2 regions of the Pedococcus aerophilus genome follow, and region 1 is predicted to be linked to the other one. Evidence: riboswitches for the same ligand, from Rfam matches in the RefSeq annotation. Region 1 holds a riboswitch; the other holds the start of a gene.
The links. Region 1 has a riboswitch for cyclic di-AMP ahead of ABD286_RS12130 (C40 family peptidase). Riboswitches for the same ligand answer to the same signal wherever they lie in the genome.

Region 1 (7,153 bases):
GGTCGATGTTCACGTGGGCCGGCCGTTGGACCATCCAGACGACGGCCTCGGCGACGTCGTCGGCCACGAGCGGCTCGGCGACCCCGGCGTAGACGGCGTCGGCCCGCTCCTGGTCGCCGCCGAACCTCGTCAGCGAGAACTCCTCGGTCTTCACCATGCCCGGGGCGACCTCGGTGATCCGCACCGGCTGGTCGACGAGCTCGAGGCGCAGCGTCTCGGTCAGGACGGCGACGGCGTGCTTGGCGGCGGTGTACCCCGAGCCGCCCTCGTAGACCGTGCGCCCAGCGATCGACCCGACGTTCACGATGGTGCCGGCGCCGGACGCGACCAGGGCCGGCAGCAGGGCCTGGGTGACCTGGAGCGTCCCGATCACGTTGGACTCGTACATCCCGCGCCAGTCCTCGACGTCGGTCGACGCCGCCGGTGCGAGGCCGAGCGCGCCGCCGGCGTTGTTGACGAGGACCTCGAGCCGGTCGCCCACCGCCGCTGCGAGCGCTGCGACGTCGCTCGCGTCCGACACGTCGCAGGTCACCGCCCGGCCGCCGATCTCTGCTGCGAGCGCCTCGATGCGGTCGGCCCGGCGGGCGGCGCACACCACCTCGTACCCCGCGGCCGCGAGCTGGCGGGCGGTGGCGGCACCGATGCCGCTGCTGGCCCCGGTGACGACGGCGAGGGGAGTGGTCATGCGGTGCCTCCTGCGGGGCTGGCGGGACGGATGGTGGTGGGGTCGATGGCGATCCAGGTGGCCTCGGCCTGCGCGAGCAGGGTGCCGTCGGCGGCATACAGGGCGGTGCCGCTGTGGTGCTTGCGCCCCTCCTCGCCGCGCTGCCACGCCATGACGACGTGGGGCTCGCCCACGGAGGGCAGCGAGTCGACCCGGGCGGTCATGGTGCCGAGGACCATGGGCCGGCCGGCGATGCCGGAGGCCCAGCCGCCCGGGCAGTCCAGCGCGGCCCAGACGGTCTCCGCGTCCACGTCGTCGGCCGGGACCCAGGCGCACGCGTACGTGTCGGAACCGTTGACCCGTCCGGGCTGCAGGCGCAGGCCGTCGTCGGCCGAGCGGCCGGTGCCGCACGAGTAGCAGGTGGGGAAGGGGTGGCCCTCGAGTCCTTCGTAGCGTTCGCCGGCTGCCTGCGCGGCCACGAACGACACCGGCCCCGGTATGCCGTCCCGTGACGGCCCCTGCGCGGCCTGTGCCTGTGCCACCAGCAGGTCGCCGTCGAAGAGCTCCACGGTGCTCGCGCCGTCGGGCCCCCTCGGGACGGTCCGGGCCGCCATCGCGCGGTCGAGCGGCGGGGGAGTCCGCAGCCGCACCGTCACCGCGGGCAGGTCGGGGGACGTGGTCACGTCCTGCGCGAGGTGGCCGCTGACCCAGCCGCCGTTGCCCGACTCGGGAGGACCGCTGAACCGCGCCGGCACGAGGAAAGCCATGCTCCGAACGTAGTCCGTCCCGCGAGCCCGTCGAGCGCTGACCCGGACCGCGGACGAGAATGGTGGGCGATGACCGACTCCACCCGACGACCAGGACCACGACCCGACCGGGCGGCCCCCGCCACGGACTCCTTTAGCCTCCGGGCCATCGCGGTCCCGGCGTTCGGCCCGACGGTCCTCGCGGCGGTCGGTCAGGGCGCGGTCCTGCCGGTCATGGTGCTGCGCGCCCGTGAGCTCGGTGCCTCGGTGACCGTCGCGGCCGGGATGGTCGCGCTCGTGGGGTTCGCCCAGCTGCTGGCCGCCCTCCCCGCCGGCGCCATCGTCAGCCGGATCGGGGAGACCCGGGCGCTGATGGGTGCCGCGCTCGTCGAGGTGGCGGCGATGCTCGCCGGCGCCTTCGCACCGAACCTGTGGGTCTTCGCGCTCGCCACCGCTGCCGTCGGTCTCGAGGCAGCCGTCTTCAACCTCGCCCGACAGGCGTACCTCACCGACGCCGTCCCCCTCGGCATGCGCGCCCGCGCCCTGTCCACGCTCGGCGGGGTGAACCGCATCGGGTTGTTCGTCGGGCCCTTCCTCGGGGCCCTGGCCGTGCACCAGGGCGGCATCCGCGCGGCATACCTCGTCGCGGCGGTGGGTGCCTTCGCGGCGTTCCTGCTCGTCGCGTTCGGTCCCGACCTCACCGCCACCCACGAGGCCTCCATGGTGGAGCGGTCCGGGGCGTCGGTGTGGTCGGTGCTCGGCAGCCACCGCCGCACCCTCCTCGCCCTGGGGAGCGGCGTGCTCGTCATCGCCGGCGCGCGGGCCTGCCGGACCTCTGTGCTCCCCCTGTATGCGGAGTCGATCGGGATCTCCGCGTCCGACACCGCGCTGGTGTTCGGGATCGCGGGCGCCGTGGACATGCTGCTCTTCTACCCGGCCGGGCTCGTCATGGACCGGTGGGGCAGGGCGTGGATCGCCGTGCCGACCGTGCTCGTCCTCGGCGTGGGGATGATGCTGCTGCCGCTGACGGCCTCGATCGTGCCGTTGACCGCGGTGGCGATGGTCATGGCGTTCGGCAACGGCATCGGCTCGGGCATCGTCATGACGCTGGGCGCGGACGCAGCGCCACCGGAGGCCCGGCCGCAGTTCCTCGGTGGCTGGCGGCTGATGGCAGACCTCGGCGGGACGGCCGGGCCCCTGCTGGTCGGCGCGATCGCGCTCGTGGCGCCGCTGGCGGCCGCGATCGTCACGGTGGGTGCGCTGAGCATCCTGGGAGGCGGGTGGCTGGCCTACTGGGTGCCACGGTTCGACCCCGTCCGCCGCCGCGCCTGACTCCGTCCGCCGTCGAGATCGATCGCGGATCCGACGACGCTCGGCGCGAGGTGACACCCGCAGGTGAGAGGCTTGGCCTGTGACGGACCTGATCGACACCACCGAGATGTACCTCAAGACGATCTTCGAGCTCGAGGAGGAGGGCATCGTCCCCCTGCGCGCCCGCATCGCCGAGCGTCTCGGGCACTCCGGCCCCACGGTCTCCCAGACCGTCGCCCGCATGGAGCGGGACGGTCTGCTCAGCCTCGGCGGCGACCGCCACCTCGAGCTCTCCGACCAGGGCCGCCTGCTCGCGACGCGGGTCATGCGCAAGCACCGCCTGGCCGAGCGGCTGCTCGTCGACGTGATCGGGCTCGAGTGGGAGTACGTCCACGACGAGGCCTGTCGCTGGGAGCACGTGATGTCCGAGCGGGTGGAGCGCAAGATCCTCGCCCTGCTCAAGGACCACCACGACTCGCCGTACGGCAACCCCATCCCCGGGCTCGACGAGCTGGGTGAGGAGGAGCCGATGGAGGGCTTCCGCACCGGTCTGCAGACCCTCACCGAGCTCGCCGGCGAGCAGCCCGAGACCGTCCTCGTGCGCCGGATCGGTGAGCCGGTCCAGGTCGACCACGAGGCGCTCGCGCTGCTGACCGTGGCCCGGCTGCTGCCCGGCGAGCGGGTCCGTGTGCACCGTGCCGAGGGCCGGGTCGTGGCCGTCCGCGAGGACGCTCCGGACTCCACCGCGGTGTCCCTGCCCGACGACGTCGCCCAGCACGTCTTCGCCGCGCTCATCTGATCGGTCCGTGGTAGCGCCTATGGGTCGCTGAGCACGAACACCGGGGTCCAGGCCCGCCTTCGATGCACGTTGAGGGCCGTTTGTTGGCGTTTTCTTGACTCGCCGTGACACGAATGTGACATTGCCGAGGCCTTTGGGTACGGTGTCCGAGGCCTCTTCGCCCCCCGAAGAGACTGGCCCGTTGTGGAAACGCCTAGTCCTGTCACCACGCCCGGGTCCACCAGCAACACCGCTTGGCAGGAGCGGGGGACCCAATTTCGGGCCGTCTCCGGACAGTCCTTGGGGTTAAGTCCTCGTGTGAGCGCCCGCAAGGTCGGGCGGCAGACCACGAGGGCCGGGTGACACACCTCCACCCGAACCCGACAGCTCACCTCGTAGGCGCTGGAGGTTCAACCATCGTGGCTTCACACTCAACTGGTCGCCATCGCGCGCCGGGTCGTTTCAACCCTGTCTCCGAGCTCGCTGACATCGCCGCCAAGGCCGCTCAGCCCGCCGTCAAGACCTCCGCCGTGATCGCGGCCTCTGGTGGTCTCGTGGCGTCGTTCGCTCTTCCCGCCTCTGCCGCCCCGTCCGCCGAGCCGTCCACCAAGGGTGCAGCCACCGCCGCTGCCCCCGTGGCCGTCCAGGCGCCCAAGGCCGCTGCCCCGCAGGCCGCCGACGCGTTCGGTGTCATCGGCTTCACTGCCACCGCCAAGCCGAAGCCCAAGCCGAAGCCGCGCCCTGTCGTGGTCCCGGTCGCCGAGACCCGCGAGACCCGCGAGGCCCCCGGCACCGCGAGCCGCTCGACGCAGCGCCAGGCGCCCGCGAAGGCCGCAGCGGAGCCTGCAGCCAAGACGTCCTCGAAGCCGGCCGCCGGTGGCGTCCTCGGCATCGCGGCGCAGTACGCCGGCATCATGTACGTCTACGGGGGCACCACCCCCGCGGGCTTCGACTGCTCTGGCTTCACGTCCTACGTGTTCCGCCAGGTCGGCATCAACCTGCCGCGCACGGCCGAGCAGCAGCGTCAGGCCGTCACCCCGGTGTCGAACCCGCAGCCCGGTGACCTCGTGTTCATGGGCTCCCCGGCCTACCACGTCGGCATCTACGCCGGTAACGGCAAGATGTGGGACAGCCCGCGCACCGGCAAGGCCGTCGCCCTGCGCGACATCTGGTCCTCCAGCGCCACCTTCGGTCGCCCCTGAGCGCATCCGCTCCGAGGCTGACCTCCAGCTCCACGAAGGGCCCCCACCGCAACGCGGTGGGGGCCCTTCGCTGCGTGCCGGGGTCGTCCTGCTCAGCCGGCGAGCATGGCCTCCATGGTCGCGATCTCGGCGGTCTGGGAGTCGATGATCGACCGGGCCAGCTTCTTCGCCTCGGCGTTGCTGCCTTCCGTGAGCTCGGTGCGGGACATCTCGACCGCGCCCTCGTGGTGCTCGATCATCATCGTCAGCCACATCCCCTCGAACTTCGCTCGCGGGGTGCCCTCGAGCGCGGTCAGGTCGTCGTCGCTCATCATGCCGCCCATCGAGCCCATGTCGTGCCCCATGGCGCCGTGGTCGGTCCCGGCGGGGTCCTCGCCCCAGCCGGTGAGCCACCCCTGCATCTGGGCGATCTCGGGTGCCTGCGCGGCCTTGATGGCCTTGGCCAACGCCACGAAGTCCTCGCTGGTGCCCATGCGCAGGGCCATGTCGGCCATGACGATGGCCTGCTGGTGGTGGGGCACCATCTCGGAGGCGAACGAGACATCGGCATCGTTGTGCGCCCCGGTGGCCGGGGTGGCCTTGGCACCGGGGCTGCCTGACGACGAGCTCGAGCCCATCATCGAGCCGTTGCCGGAACCCGACATCATGGAGTGGTCGTCGTCGCCACAGGCGCTGAGCGCCAGCCCGAGGACGAGGGTGGTGGAGGCGCCCACGAGGGCGCGGCGGAACGTGGTCATGGTGGTCCTTCTCTGTTCTGGTGCGGGTGGGGTGGCGGTCGCGCCCGGGCAGGGCGCAGCCCGCCTACGTCCGCGAGACGCAGAGCAGCAGGAGCGAGGTCGTATGGCGCGTCGGAGGGCTGCCGCGCACGCGGCGCCTGCGCACGGTCTGCACGGGAGCGGCGTGGCCGGGGCGACCCAGGAGGGCCAGGGCCGCCAGCAACGTCAGCAGGCCGAGCAGCAGGCGGAGCACCGCGGTGCAGATCTCTCCACCGTGCCCGGTCAGGTCGTCCGTCGGCGTGACCGCAGCGACGGTGGCGACGAGGATGACGACCTGAGGGGCCATCGACATCATGGGGTGCCCTGACTGGTCGGCGTGAGGGGCCTGGACCTGAGTCGGCGCGTGCTGCACGGGCGCAGGGCCGTGGCCGGGCTGGTGTCCGGGCAGGAGCCCGCCGTGGCCGATCCCGAACCCGTGCATGACCATCACCCCGAGCAGCACGAGGGCACCGGTGAGGGAGCGCGCGAGCCCGCGCGCTGCATACCGTCCGGTTGCTTTCCTCACCGCACCAGCCTACGTCGGCGTCGCCGGGCAGACCGGGCCACAGGTCCCGCCCCTGCCGCCTGCGCCGCACCCGTGTGAGGATGGACCGATGAACGCAGTGGAGATCGACGTCTGGGCCGACGTGGTCTGCCCGTGGTGCTACCTCGGCAAGAGGCGCCTCGAGCTGGCCATCGCCGAGAGCGCCCACCCGGCAGAGGTCACGGTGACCTACCACGCCTTCGAGCTCGACCCCAGCACGCCGAAGGGCACCGGGGACACCGTGCTCGCCTGGCTAGCCGGTCGGTACGGCACCGACCTCGCCGGGGCCCGGGAGATGGCGGAGCGCCCCGCGACCCTGGGCCGACCGGACGGCATCGAGATCGACGTGGACACGCAGCTGCGGTCCAACTCCTTCGACGCCCACCGGCTCGTCGCCCTCGGCCTGGCCCAGGGAGGGCCGGCACTGCAGGGCGCCGTGCTGGAGCGGATGTTCAACGCCCACTTCACCGAGGGCAAGGCCATCGACGACATCGAGACCCTCCAGCGCCTCGGTGCCGAGGCGGGGCTGGACGGCCGCCGCGTGTCGGCCGTGCTGGCCGGGGACGAGTACACCGAGGAGGTCCGCGGGGACGAGGAGGCCGCCCGCGAGCTCGGGATCACCGGCGTGCCGTTCTACATGGGCAACCAGAAGGTCGGGCTGTCGGGCGTGCACACCGTGGAAATCATCGGCAAGCTCATCGAGGCGGCTGCCGCCGACGACGAGCCGGCGACGGCCGACACCTGATCCTCAGGCCAGGACCGCCTCGAACGCCGCCAGCAGCCGATCGCTGAACAGCACGAAACGGACGACGTCGATCACGTCTTCGTTGTCCGGGTGGGCGGCGCGCTCGTGGCGCACGGCCGCAACGGCGACCCGCGCGACCTCGTCGGCGTCCCAACCGTAGACGCCGGCACTCACGGCCGGGAACGCCACCGAGCGCGCGCCGACCTCGCGCGCGACGGCGAGGCTCCGGGTGAAGCACGAGGCGAGCTGGGCCGGGTCGGTCTGGCCCCGGTGCCTGTCCGGCCCGACGGTGTGGATGACCCAGCGGGCAGGCAGGTCGCCGGCGCCGGTCGCCACGGCATCACCGACCTCGAGGCCGTCGCGGTGGGTGGTCGCGCGCAGCAGTCGGCACTCTGCGAGCAGGGTCGG
Region 2 (7,153 bases), 140 kb from region 1:
CAAGCCCTCGAGCCTGGCGTGAACTCGGTCGGCAAGAAGTGCGGGGGTCGACCGGGACGAGCCCACGGACAGCCATCGCCCACCCCTTTGACCTGCGCCGATGCCCTCATCGTGGAACTCCGCAGTGGCTGAAGTCGCCCTGTGCGCCCCATCCGCAGGCTCTCCTCAGCCGCTGGCCGCTGCACAGCTGGGTTCGTCCTTAACGGGTGCGCCGGTCAAGGCAGCGCGGAGGACCACAACGCCGAAGCAGTCGTCACACAGTTCGTCGGCTCCATCCGCACCGACCCGGCAGCCGCGTGCGCACTGCTGGCACCCGCCACGCTCACAGCCCTCCAGGACCACGATGGAGACTGCCCCACCGGTCTGCCCAAACAGATCCAGCCCTCCAGCGGCCTGGCGACATCCACTGCGGTGTACGGCAAGTACGCCATCGTCCACGTAGGCGCCGACACCATCTTCGCCGCCCGGTTCGAGGACGGATGGCGTGTCACCGCCGCCGGGTGCACCCCCCAGGCGGATCGCCCCTACAACTGCAAGATCAAGGGGAACTGACATGCGCGCCCTGTTCACCGGCTACGTCGTGTTCATCGTGCTCGGGATCGCCTATTGCCTCGCCATCGGGTTGGCGCACCGATGAAGAAGACTCTGCGCAACAACAGCCTCACCCTGGCCTTCACGGCCCTGCTCTTGGTCGCGCTGGTCGGCCAAGCGCTCACCGGGCGAGCCGGGTACAACGAGTCCGCGCTCGACCTTGGCCTCCCCACCGCAAGCATGCTCGAGTACCTGACGTCATCACAGTTCACCGTCGACGTCGCCGAGAACTGGCAGTCCGAGTACCTGCAGTTCCTCCTCTACATCCTGCTCACTGTCTGGCTGCTTCAGAGAGGGTCCCCGGAGTCCAAACCTCTGGGCTCCCCTGGCCGCGAAACTGACGAGGACCACAAAGCCGGCCGGTACGCGGACGACCACTCACCACGTTGGGCCGCCGTCGGCGGGTGGCGCACCGCCCTGTTTTCCAGGTCATTGGGGCCGACGATGGGCGCGGTCTTCATCGGGTCGTGGAGCGCGCAGTTCATCGCCGGCCGCTCCGCATACAACGCCGAACAGCTCCAAGACCTCCAAGTCCCCTTCAGCTGGTCCCAGTATCTCGTCGCACCCGACTTCTGGAACCGCTCGTTCCAGAGCTGGCAGTCCGAGTTCCTCGCCGTTGCCAGCATGGTCATCTTCAGCGTCTACCTGCGTGAACGTGGCTCACCCGAATCGAAACCCGTCGGCACCTCCAACACGGCCACAGGAGTCGAGGGCTGACCCGACAAGAATCCCTTTGCCTCGGTCACAGAGCGGCCACACCTTCACCTCGACCAGTCAGCGGGAGTCCCTCGTGTCGTCTGCCGACACCACCATCACCGACTCCGCTCTCACGTTTGAGCTCGATGCCCCCAGGGGCCGGTGGGGCCGCTCACCACCCCGCAACCCCGGCCCGTTCCAGTACGGGTACCGCATCCACGACCACTCCGGCCGCATCCGACAGCTCGTCCTGGTCGGCAACAGCGAAGACTCTGGCGGACAAGTCAAACGCCTCAGCGATGTTGCCGGGCGCATCGTCGACTCGTTCGGCAGCCCTAGCTTCAACGCCGACGGCACATCGCCAGCAGCGACGTCGTCTCTGCCAGCAGCGCAGCGCCGGCGCCTAGTCGTCATCAGAGGGTGTCGCGGGGGACTCCTCTGCTTCCAACGGGACCGCCCCGCACTCCATCACGACTGGCTCGACATAGCCTGGCGGGGCCGGCGGGTCTGGCGTCACAGGGGGAAACGTCGTTCCATCCGGGAGCAGATGGCTTGAACCATTGGTCATCGTTGACCACCTCCACCACGTCACTTGCCCCGCCACGGTCCCTGCAAACGTTCGCTCGGGGCGTGGGCAGAACATGCCTGCTGACGAGCCCTGGACCCAGGTCGTCGGCAACGCCTGCGAGCGTCCCGTTGTCCAAGTCACCAGCGGCACGGCTTCACCTTCTCCGGCAGAGAAGCCAACGCTGGGTTGCGGCCACGCACACCTCAGAGTTGGCGCACACGTGGGCCAGGCGCCGGGTCCCGCTGGAGGTTGCCCCGTCTCTGATCGCTGCGCTGCCCGATCCTGCTCGCAGAGGACTAGTTCCAGAATGGTCCGGATGGGCCATGGCCGGATCCGTTCACCGATGACAACGTTGTCTCAGGAGACAGTCGGGGTTGTGAAGTGCCCTGCGTCCTCATCCAACAGCGTGGTGAGAGTCTCCATGCACGTTCACGACCACCGAGAACACCGACGTTGGCGCGTAGTGGCTGTTTTGGTGGCCGTCGAGCGACGTGCGGCGACGCCTCGTCCTTCCCCCCCAGGACGAGGCGTCGCTGCATCTGCAGGCAGGAGCTGGGTGTGATCTGCGAGCGGCGACCGCGCCACCGCTCTCGCGCGCGTCTGTGGTCTTCCGTTTGTGACCCGATGGCCGGGGTATGTACCTCGCACCCGTGGCTCGGCAGCACGCGTGGGGACGCGGTACCGAGAGCGCCGAGTCACGGGTCGCCCATCGTGTGCTGAGCGCGTGGACTCACGCGGGTGTGCCACTGAACATCTGCCGGATCCGCGTGACGTCGTCCTCGGACCCGCAGACCCCGTCAGAAACAACTCGAGCAGCCAGATCTCGAAGCTTGATGTTGTGGTTCTGCGAAAAGCGCTGGAGCACAGCGAAAGCGGCGGCCTCGTTCATGCCGAAGGTGGCCATGATCGCTCCTTTCGCCTGCTCGATCACGGCTCGGTGCTCGGCTGAGGCTTCCACAGCCTCGGCCGCACCCTGCCGGACGGAGTTGGTGATGTCCACCATGAACCCCTGCACCCGCTCCACCTGCCCAGGGGCGGCTCGACTCTCACCGGCAAGGACCACGTGATGAATCGTCCCTCGGGGGTCGCAGATTCGGAACTCACACGAGAAGGGGCCCGGGGTCTGGAGGGTGCGCTGGAACATTCCGAAGATCGTGTCTCGGTCCTCGGCGACGATGCGCGCCAGCATGTGCGCCGTCTTCACAGGCTGCCCCTCGGCCACACCGTACAGAGCCCTGATGCCTTCGGAGCAGGTCCAAGTGTCCGTGTTCACGAGGTAGTCGAACATCAACGACGGGCCGAGGTTGTCAACGGCTTCGAACGGCACTTCATCCTCCAGCAATGCGTCTGGTCGCGTCACTGGCCGGCTTTCTGACCTGCGCCGATGCTAATACAGGGAGAGGCGTCAAAGCCAAGCCTTCACACGGGACTGCGGCAGCACCTTCGGCCCGCGGCCTTGACGTTCAACTGCACGACGTAGCCGCCGCGTCCACATGACGGGAACGACGCGGCCACGTAGGTCGCGGTCCGGATCAGGCGTCGCAGTCGCCACGCGAGCCCGACTTCGCCAGTCACGAGCGATGAGGTGGGCGATGGTCAGGAACGTGATGTGGCGCAGGGACTGCTCGACGCTGAACGGGTCGGCACCGCCGTCGCCACCGTCACCGACCCCACGTCTTCCAGCCGCCCTCGAAGGAGCAGATCCGCGGCGGTTCGTGGGCGAAGAGGATGGCCAAAACGATGGGGTGGGGTGGTTACCGGACCGAGGAGGTGTTTCCGCTGGGCCAAGGGCCGACGAGGGGACTTGAACCCCTAACCCCCTGTTTACAAGACAGGTGCGCTGCCAATTGCGCCACGCCGGCACGCCTGCCGACTGTTCGTCGACGGACGGCGACGATGCTACCGACGTCAGCTCGGACGACGACACCCAGTCGCCGACAGGCAGCGGAGAGGACGCCCCTCGGTCCAGACTCCGAGGACCGCAGCAGACGCCTGATGCACCTGGGTGACAGGCCTCACACCCGAGAAGTTCGCGATAGGGCGTGCCGTTTTCCCGGGTCGGGACGACGAAGTGGTGACAACACTTCCGAGAGAGGATCCCGATGCCCAACCACCCGACCCCCGCCCCTGCCGACCGACCGGTCGAGTACAGCCTGGCTCGTCGCCTGTCCGCCGAGTTCGTTGGCACCCTGTGGCTCGTCCTCGCCGGCTGCGGAACCGCCGTGCTGGCCGCCACCGCCACCGCGGAGTCCGGCGGGTCGGCGCTGTTCGTCGGCGTCGGCTACCTCGGCGTCGCGCTCGCCTTCGGCCTGGCGGTCACCACGATGGCCTACGGCCTCGGCCACGTCTCGGGCGGTCACTTCAACCCCGCGGTGAGCCTCGGCCTGGCGATGGCCGGACGCCTCGGCTGGCGACAGCTCCCGACCTACTTCCTGGCCCAGCTCGGTGGCGCCATCACCGGCGCGGCCATCGTGTTTGCGGTGGCCTCCGGGCGCGACGGCTTCGACGCTGCCGACGGCTTCGCCACCAACGGGTATGGCGCGGCGTCGCCCCAGGGGTACGCCATGACGGCCGCGCTGGTCACCGAGTTCGTCCTGACCGCAGTCTTCGTGGTGGTCATCCTCGGTGCGACCGACTCGGCAGCACCCAAGGGCTTCGCACCGCTGGCCATCGGCCTGACCCTGACCGTGGTGCACCTGATCTCGATCCCGGTAACCAACACGTCGGTCAACCCCGCCCGCTCCATCGCCCCAGCCCTGTTCGCCGGGGGCACGGCCCTGAGCCAGGTCTGGCTGTTCGTCCTCGCACCGCTGGCCGGAGGCCTGGTGGCTGGCGTCGCCTACAAGGCGCTGTTCGCCTCCCCCACCGACCCCGCCACCCTTCAGGACGCCTCCCGCACCTGATCCCGACACCGCTGATCCTGGTCCCACCGATACCGGCGCCGGACATGCAGAAGGGCCACCGGACATCCGGTGGCCCTTCTCCCAGTGCAGTGGTCAGCGACGGTTGAGGTACGCCTGGAGCGTCTTCACCGTGGCGCGGTCCAGCGTGCGGGCACCGTTCTTCTTGGCGCCGATCTTGGTCTGGAGGGCGCGGATCGTCTTCGGACCGACGACACCGTCGGGCGACGAGCCGACCTTGCGCTGCAGGGCCTTGACGTCGGACGTGGAGATCGCGGCGTTGACCGAGCCGCCGACCCAGCGCTCGATGGCGCGGTTGGTCTTCGGGCCGCGGATGCCGTCGACGACGAGCTTGCCGCCGGTGACGGGCTTGGCGGGGGCCTTGCGCACGGTCGAGCGGGAGGAGCGGGCGGTGCTGCCGGCACCGGCTGCACCACCGTTGGACTTGGTCAGACCCGCACGGGCGCCGCAGGTGGGCCAGGCGCCGGGGCCCTGGACCGCAAGGACCTTCTTGGCGATGGTGATCTGCTCGGCCTTGGTGGCGCGGTGCGCGGAGGAGGCGTAGCGCTCGCCACCGAACCCGTCCCAGGTGCGGTCGGAGAACTGCAGGCCGCCGTAATAGCCGTTGCCGGTGTTGATCGACCAGTTGCCACCGCTCTCGCAGGCGGCGACGCGGTCCCACACGGTGCCCGCGGAGGCAGAGGTTGCGGTGGCCATGCCACCGGCGATGGTGGCGGCGCCGGCGATGGCGACACCCGCCATGCGACGACGGACGGGCTTGGGCTTCCGGGCAGAGTGCTTCGGGGCGTAGAACATTGCAGGGGGGGTCCTTCCTGACCGGCGCCTGCGAGGTGAGCTGTCGGGTTCGGGCTGTCAGGTGCCCGGCCGGCGTGAACCGGCTTCACCCCAAGACCGCCGGGGCGGTCGCGTTGGGTCCCCCGTCCTCGTCGTTGCCCGGAGATCTTCCGGTGAAACACCCGCATGACGAGGCTCGGCGCGGCGGGTGTGCAGTGGATGGGAATGCAGTGGTGTGCAGTTGTGGGCGCGAATGCGCTGGTCAAAGGTAAGGCGCGCGCGCCTCCGGGACAAGCCGCTGGCCGAAAAACAAGCCGAAGTGGGTATGGCGCGTTCGTCCCTTTTGTGCCGTGGGCTGGTGCCGTCAGCGGCGACGGACCCGACGCTTCTGCACCATCCGGCGGTCGAACGGCGCTGCCATGAACTCCCCGAGCACGCTGCCCGCCGCGATGGCCAGCAGCACGGCCATCGCCCCCAGCAGCGTCGTGATGCCACCCTGGAGCGAGAGGCTGCCGGAGTCCGGAGACGAACCGTTCACCATCTCGTAGAGGCCGCGGAAGATCGCCAGACCCGGCAGCAGGCCGTAGGACGCGGGGACGGCCAGCACCATCGCGGGCGCCCCCATGCGCAGGGCGAGGAGGCGGCCGGCGAACCCGAGCACCGTCGCCGCGACCCCGGCGGCCGCGAGCTGGCCCAGGGCGTCGAGCCGGTCGACACCCAGGGACACGCCCACACCGACCGCGGACAGCACCCCCGCCGGCACGACGAGGTTGCGGCGGCTGCGCAGCGAGACGGCACCGGACATGCCGACGACGAAGGCACCCACGACGGCCAGGAGCACCGGCGCGCTGAGGGCACGGGTCGACATCACGGACGGCGAGACCAGCTGCAGGTCGAACGTCGAGGTGAGCGCCAGCGTCACCGACAGGCCGGTGGCGACCCCGAGGATGATGCCGGCCGTGGTCAGGAACACCCCGAACATCCGACCGGCGCCGGTCACCGAGTAGCCGGAGATGGCGTCCTCGAAGGCCGAGGCGACGGTGCGACCCGGGAGCAGCACGGTGATGCCACCGGCGACGATGAACGCGAACTCCTCCGAGGACACCGGGATCCACCCGTTCGCCCCCAGGCTGAACGCGCCCCAGGCGATCACGGTCGCGAGGAACCCACCGATCGCGCACTGGTAGAAGTCCGGGAGGCCGCGACGGCCCGTGGCGCGCGCTGCATACCCGACGAGCAGGGCCGACCCGCCCGCGACGAGCGACGCGACGATCCCCGCGCCGAGCATCAGGGCGATGGCGGCCGACAGGACGCCGAGCGAGCCACGCACCATCCACCGCGGCCAGAACCTCGGGGCCCGGCGGATCTCGCGCAGCCGTGCGGCAGCCGCCTCGAGGTCGTAGCTGCCGGCGACGAGGTTCTCGACGAACTCGTGGACGGCGGTCAGCCGGTCGAAGTCACGCGTCGCCGAACGCACGACACGCAGCATGGTGATGGGTGAGCCGGACGCCGTCGTGCACTGCACCAGCAGCGACTGGAGCGTGATGTCGACCTCGAGGTTGTCGAGCCCGGCGGCAGCGGCCACCGCGATGACCGAAGACTC

Region 2: linked by a shared signal. The riboswitch ahead of ABD286_RS12835 (transglycosylase family protein) and the one ahead of ABD286_RS12130 (C40 family peptidase) in region 1 are both predicted to bind cyclic di-AMP.

What each region holds. Positions count from the first base shown of each region.
Region 1 covers NZ_BAAARN010000003.1:19,309-26,461, reverse strand. Annotated here, with positions in the region: gene ABD286_RS12150 (SDR family NAD(P)-dependent oxidoreductase) at 1-685, opposite strand, end outside; gene ABD286_RS12145 (hypothetical protein) at 682-1,431, opposite strand; gene ABD286_RS12140 (MFS transporter) at 1,501-2,742, shown strand; gene ABD286_RS12135 (iron-dependent transcriptional repressor DtxR) at 2,822-3,520, shown strand; cyclic di-AMP (ydaO/yuaA leader) riboswitch at 3,719-3,916, shown strand; gene ABD286_RS12130 (C40 family peptidase) at 3,919-4,701, shown strand; gene ABD286_RS12125 (DUF305 domain-containing protein) at 4,794-5,438, opposite strand; gene ABD286_RS12120 (hypothetical protein) at 5,503-5,982, opposite strand; gene ABD286_RS12115 (DsbA family oxidoreductase) at 6,071-6,745, shown strand; gene ABD286_RS12110 (O-acetyl-ADP-ribose deacetylase) at 6,749-7,153, opposite strand, start outside.
Region 2 covers NZ_BAAARN010000003.1:162,217-169,369, forward strand. Annotated here, with positions in the region: gene ABD286_RS12810 (hypothetical protein) at 142-552, shown strand; gene ABD286_RS12815 (DUF6766 family protein) at 634-1,308, shown strand; gene ABD286_RS12820 (PAS and ANTAR domain-containing protein) at 2,586-3,215, opposite strand; tRNA gene ABD286_RS12825 (tRNA-Thr) at 3,645-3,717, opposite strand; gene aqpZ (aquaporin Z) at 3,958-4,758, shown strand; gene ABD286_RS12835 (transglycosylase family protein) at 4,852-5,571, opposite strand; cyclic di-AMP (ydaO/yuaA leader) riboswitch at 5,582-5,736, opposite strand; gene ABD286_RS12840 (threonine/serine exporter family protein) at 5,915-7,153, opposite strand, start outside.